DNA from 2 places in the Pseudalkalibacillus berkeleyi genome. Region 1 is predicted to be linked to the other one. Evidence: riboswitches for the same ligand, from Rfam matches in the RefSeq annotation. Region 1 holds a riboswitch; the other holds the start of a gene.

The links. A riboswitch is a leader RNA that binds a small molecule or an ion and turns the genes downstream of it on or off. The one in region 1 is predicted to bind lysine.
Region 2: another riboswitch for lysine. It lies ahead of L2716_RS12510 (Na+/H+ antiporter NhaC family protein); the one in region 1 lies ahead of L2716_RS08615 (aspartate kinase).

What each region holds. Positions count from the first base shown of each region.
Region 1 is NZ_JAKIJS010000001.1:1,617,344-1,620,700, reverse strand. It holds gene L2716_RS08625 (pyridoxamine 5'-phosphate oxidase family protein) at 1-5, shown strand, start outside; gene L2716_RS08620 (histidine phosphatase family protein) at 28-582, shown strand; lysine riboswitch at 724-915, shown strand; gene L2716_RS08615 (aspartate kinase) at 1,090-2,322, shown strand; gene L2716_RS08610 (glycerophosphodiester phosphodiesterase) at 2,607-3,357, opposite strand, start outside.
Region 2 is NZ_JAKIJS010000001.1:2,375,745-2,379,101, forward strand. It holds gene L2716_RS12505 (sodium-dependent transporter) at 1-425, opposite strand, end outside; gene L2716_RS12510 (Na+/H+ antiporter NhaC family protein) at 762-2,324, opposite strand; lysine riboswitch at 2,533-2,718, opposite strand; gene yunB (sporulation protein YunB) at 2,807-3,357, opposite strand, start outside.

The DNA.
Region 1 (3,357 bases):
ACTAATTTTACATGAGGAGGGGATTGTATGATCTATGTTGTCAGACACGGGCAAACCGATTTAAATAAAGAAGGTAGGCTGCAAGGGAGATTAGGACTACCTTTAAATGAAGAAGGGGTGAAGCAAGCCGAGCGTTTAAGAGAAGATTTTGTGGAGGTTGAATTTGATTTTGTATTTTCTTCCCCACAAGAGCGAGCGATACAAACTGGAAAGATCGCAACAGGCAATGAACCTATAATAGATAAGCGTCTTGATGTGTTTGATTTGGGAGAAGCAGATCGTTTGTTAAAACATGAAGTTAAACTAGCTGGTGCCGTACCTGATCCAAATGTTTATCAAGGGGTTGAAGATATTCATACATACATCGAAAGAGTGTTTGATTTTATGAATGAAATAGAACTTAAGTATGGTGGAAAGGATGTTAACATCTTAATTTCGGGGCACAAATGTACAACCGGAAGTATCGGTGCCTATTTTGAAGGGATTCCTGAGGACCGAAACATTTTAAGGCTATCATCGGATAATGGAGCGTACAAAACGTATCCACTCAACAGGAAGACTAGTACGAATCCAATCTCATAAATGATGAAAACGACGTAATCGCAACATATCTTAATCAAACACAGTAAATAAGTTATGAAAAAGAAAAACTTGTCTCATAGTCAAGTTTTTGATAGAATACAAACAATTAAATTTTCAGGCCACACTTCAAGCATTAAGTGAAGTGATGGTAGAGGCGCGAAAACCAATAGTATGATGCATGAAGAGGTTGAGCTCTTATGAGTGCATAGGAAAGGGGAATTCGCCGAAGCTGAATGATTGTCTCAAACATCATTTGGCTGGATCTGTATTGAATAAATACAGAGCTGTCATACGACACAAATCCCTGATGTCGTATGGAGGACTATCTCACGCAAGGGAATAAGTGTGGCAGACGTTTGAGGATTGACTCTCAAGTCTGACGATTTGTTTCAATTCAATCATATTGCAAAACGAGTTTTTTGCTATGGTTGTTTGAAAAGTCCGTCACACTTACATTGAGTCAATCCTTTTTATATTGTAATTTTAGCTGATGAAAGGAATGGAAGCATGGCTTTAATCGTTCAAAAATATGGTGGTACTTCTGTAGGTTCTATTGAAAGAATTCAAAATGTAGCGGAACGTGTAATAGAAACTTACAAGCAGGGTAAAGAAGTGGTCGTTGTCGTATCTGCGATGGGGAAAAGTACAGACCAATTAATTCAAATGGCAAATGATATATCCGAACAACCTTCAAAAAGAGAGTTAGATATGCTCGTTTCTACAGGTGAACAAGTTTCGATGTCGCTGTTAGCAATGGCGCTACAACAAAAAGGCTATGAATCAGTATCACTTACGGGATGGCAAGCTGGTATTAAAACAGAATCTGTCCACGGTAATGCAAGAATTTTGGATATTGATTCACGACGGATCAACGGGCATTTGGCAACTGGTAAAATTGTCATTGTAGCAGGGTTTCAAGGGATTACTGAAAATGAGGAGATTGCAACACTTGGCAGAGGCGGCTCAGATACGACAGCAGTAGCAATTGCTGCATCGTTAAACGCCGACAAGTGCGAAATATATACAGACGTTACGGGCGTTTTTACAACAGATCCGCGTGTCGTTAAGGACGCGCGAAAGCTTGAAGCAATTTCTTATGATGAAATGCTTGAACTCGCAAACCTAGGTGCTGGTGTACTCCACCCACGATCGGTAGAGTTTGCGAAAAACTATAATGTAACACTTGAGGTGCGCTCGAGTATTGAAAAAGAATCTGGAACAAGAATAGAGGAGGAAGTAGCAATGGAAGGTAACTTGATGGTGAGAGGAATTGCGTTTGAGGATAATGTAACAAAGGTTACCGTGTATGGGTTGCCAGATGAAATGTCAACACTTTCTAAGTTGTTTACAACACTCTCTGATAATCAAATTAACGTCGATATCATCATTCAAAATACAAACGGAAATCAAACCACCGACATCTCATTCTCTGTAGATTCAGATATTCTTCAATACACAATGGATGTGCTAAGTAAGTTTAAATCTGAGTTAAGATATGAGCATATTGCATACGAGGAAGGACTTTCGAAAGTTTCCATTGTGGGCTCAGGAATGATATCGAATCCAGGTGTGGCTGCAAAAATGTTCGATGTTCTGGCAGAAGGTCAAATTAAAGTCAAAATGGTCAGCACTTCTGAGATAAAAGTATCGACAATCGTTGATAGTGGGGAAATGATCTCTGCGATTGAGTGCTTGCATGAAGCCTTCGAATTAGATGCAAGACAAGCTGTTACAGTATAAACGGATCATCGAACACTAATTGAGTGCTCGGAAGCGAGCAAAACGTGATACGGAGCACTCATAGAGGTAAATTGGGTGCTCGGTAGCGAGTAAAACGTGATACGGAGCTCTCATAGAGGTCGAATGGGTGCTCGGTAGCGAGTAAAACGTGATACGGAGCACTCATAGAGGTCGAATGGGTGCTCGGTAGCGAGCAAAACGTGAAACGGAGCACTCATAAATGTAGAATGAGGTCGCGGTAACACCGTGATCCGGCTACGACGACCTCATATGGGAGCTACATCCTATTTTAAAAAGCTTTTTGGGTTCATTTTTTGCAGTGCGGTCATGACTTTGTTTGATTTTGGAGCATGGAGCCCTGATCGGACATCAAAGGCGATATCTGGAACGTCCGTAATAATGGCATCGATTTTATTCTCAAATAACCATTTCATTCGTTTAGGATCATTGATGGTGTATGGTCTAACGCGAATTTCGTGTTCCTTAAATCCGTTTAACATGAATTGATTGAGCGTCCGCCAATGTGGGTGTGCACTTTCAGCAGGAAGGCTCTTCACATAGTTCCATGGTTCATACAAACCAGAAGAATAGAGCGGTGCGATATCTATGTTAGGATCAAACTTCTTCATTTCCTTCAAGCTATAGTGATTAAAGGAAGAGTAAATGAGCCGGTCCTCTAATCCATGTTCTTGAACGAGATCATAAACGATTTTTTCCATACCATAGTACGGGAGTATGTTGTTTTTAAATTCAATATTCAATTTCAATGTGGTTGGTTTCATCCAAATTAAGAACTCCTCAAGCGAAGGAATTCTTTCATATTTAAACTTTGCAGAAAACCATTTGCCAGCATCGAGACAGCGTATTTCATCATAGGTGTATTCACCAACAAGCCCTTTTACGCCTGTTGTACGTTTTAGAGATTCATCATGAATGATGACTGGAATTTTATCTTTCGTCAGTTGAACATCGAGTTCAATACCATCAGCATGTTGTTCAAGTGCTTTTCGAAAGGCAGCCATCGTATTTTCAGGT
Region 2 (3,357 bases), 760 kb from region 1:
CCAATTTCAGTATCAGCAGCTCCTAAATAGTCACCCATCAAGAATCCGCCTGTATCGTCTCCCCAAGAGAGTTTAAATGAGAAGAAGGCATATGCTAAGGCCCAACCGATAATGACTGCGTAATACGTTGAAATAACGAAAGATATAAGGACTTGCCACCAACCTAGCCATTCCGCTTTTTTGTTGATGCGTGCAAATGTCAATGGTGATGAACCACGATACTTATGACCCATTGTAAATTCTAAAATTAATATAGGAATACCTGCTGTGAGCAATGCGATTAAATATGGTAGGAAAAACGCACCACCGCCATCAGCATAAGCAATATACGGGAAACGCCATATGTTTCCGAGGCCTATTGCAGAACCAACCGCTGCAAGGATAAAGCCTGCTCTTGTCCCCCATTGTGCTCTGTTGTTATCCATGAAAGCTCCCCCATTCTCTGTACAATTTGAAACGAAAGTCTCCTTTTGTAAAAACCTTTCGTTTTTTCTGACTATTTCGTCTATAAGTATAGCGATTTGCCAAAAGCATGTCAAAGAATTTTCAAAAAAATTAGTGATATCTATCTATATTTGTTGTCGTAAAGATTAGTATGAAAATACTACATTTTTTGACATTTACATTATACGAACATAACATTTTGTCTTTGAATAGCGAATTATTAGAATGCTCGGTGATTCCCAAGAATATATTTCCAGTTTTGCACATCAAAAAACCTAAGTGATGAATTGAATCACCACTTAGGCTTTTACAGTGAATTAATTTACTTTTACAGATTTCCAATTTCGTAATACCAATACAACGACAACCATTAGTGCAATAGAAGTCAATAGTGATAGGAGTATACTTTGCGTAAATCCAAGAATGAGGAATCCAACCGAACTGATCACGGCTGCCAATACCGCATAAGGCAATTGTGTCATGACGTGGTCAATATGATTACTCCCCGCTCCTGTTGACGACAGGATTGTTGTATCTGAAATCGGTGAGCAGTGGTCTCCAAATACAGATCCAGCAAGGACAGCTGCAAGGACTGGTAAGAGATAGTTAATATCTGTGGCTGCTGCAATTTCCCCTGCAATCGGTAGCATAACACCAAATGTACCCCATGACGTACCTGTTGCAAATGCCATCACACCAGCAATTAAGAATAAGATAACAGGTAAGAATGCAAGGTTAATGTTGCCATCAACAATACCCGCAAGATATTTACCGGTGCCAATCTCATCAATAATAGCTACGATTACCCAAGCAAAGATCAAAATATAAATTGCTGGAAGCATGGATTGAATCCCTTTCCATACACCAAGTCCGAAATGCTTTCCTGGCAGTCTTTTACCTAAGAATAAGACAATCGTTACCGCTAATCCAAACAATCCTCCATAAACGAGAGATTTTGCAACGTCAGTGTTTTCAAACATTTTAAGTAATGTTACTTCACCATCGGTTGCCTGTGCACCGGTATAGAGCATAGCCGCGACCGTACCAATAATCAATGCAATAATCGGCAAAATGAGGTCTCTTACCTTCCCTCGATCACTTTCAGGAAGGTCGCTTTGCTCTCCTGGAACAGCCTTTTTATCAGGATCAAGAACTTGTCCTTCATTGATTGCCCGCTCTTCATGGGTTTTCATAGAAAATAGATTAATATTGAAAAGTGCTGTTGCAAATACGAGCAGTAATGCTGATAATGCATAGATATTCATCGGAATCATCGTGATGAAGGCTTCTAGTGCACCATAATCCGTAACACTATGTGTAGCCAGAATAGAGCCAATTAGTCCAATGATATAAGCTCCCCAGCTTGATACAGGTGAAATTACACAAACTGGCGCTGCAGTAGAATCAATAAAGTAAGCTAGCTTGGCGCGTGAAATACGATGACGATCTGTAAGTGGACGACTTACGTTACCGACAGCTAAAGAATTGAAATAATCATCAATAAAAATGATAATTCCGAGCACGATTGTGAGCATTTGCGCTCCAACTCGCGTTTTTACTTTTTTTATCGCCCATTCACCGAATGCTCGACTTCCACCTGCAATGGCGATCAGAGAGGTCATCATTCCGAGAAGTAATAAGAACAAAAGGATAAAGACATTCCATGTGTTGACTTCCCATGACCCTGCATCATTTTCGGTGATGAAGAGCCCACGGATGATTTCAAAGATCTTCATACCACTTGCGGCAATGTCAAAGTTTTGCAACATAAGAGCACCAACAATGATGCCTGTCCCAAGTGATAGGAGTACGCGTCGCGTAAACGCGACCATCAGCAATGCCAATAATGGCGGTATTAAAGAATATATTGTATTTTCCATTGGTACAGTGTTCCTCCTTATAATGTTTAGATCATTAATCGATGAAACAACCGGTTATCATTATTAAGTAAGCTTTGTAAATTTCGTTAATACTCTAAGGAAGTATTAACCTCGAAATATTAATAATCCTACTTTTAGGTAAATAAAAAAAAGGTAACGATAGATAGAAAATAACCTATCGTTACCTTTTGTAACGGTTATCCCCCATCGATCACGTAGTTCTCCACTATTCAATATTCCCCGAATAGTGACAGTGCTACACCTGTTCGGTGCAACCCCAACCATATTCGAATGGACATTCAAATATGGTTTCGGCAATGAACCCTTTCGCTTGTGATCATTGATGTCATACTCCCACAAAGCTACTCTTGTTCTATGCTCCACTACCTCATCCGATGATAAGGTTTATAATATTGTTTTCGCGCCACGTTATATTATAATAAAAGTTTTATAAAAATACAAGGTATATGGATTTTACCACATTACTGTGATCCATTCTCTTTGTCATCCTCAGATTTATTGCTTTCCGTAATAGGTATAGTTGGTTGTACGCCTCCTCCTGGACCATAGTAATCTGGTACTTTTCCTGGCATGAATACAGATACGAGCATAATGTTCGTCTCTATTTCCTTTTCATCTGTTTGGAACGGAACGACTACTTGAACTTTAACGACAACATTAATCCAACCTCGAAGCTTTGTATTATTAATACCAGACACTTCAGTTGTTTCAATCCAATCTGATTGAACACTTCCGATTACACGAAGCTTAACCGGTATACTTGGACCTAAGTTAGCAAGTAAAGAGTTGTTTGTCGCTCGCCCTAATGGTATTTCCGTAATATATCCAGCTTGCTCTTCATTTTCCCGCGTCACTTCTACGTCTGCGAAATTGTAGAAATCAGGTTTTTTCCCTTGTTCAATTTGCTCGAGGAGAGACTGTACATTTGCTGTTGCAAGTGACTGTACTTCATTAATTACTTTAGGATTCGTACTTACACTTACGACATTTCCATCCTTATCTTCTTTATACA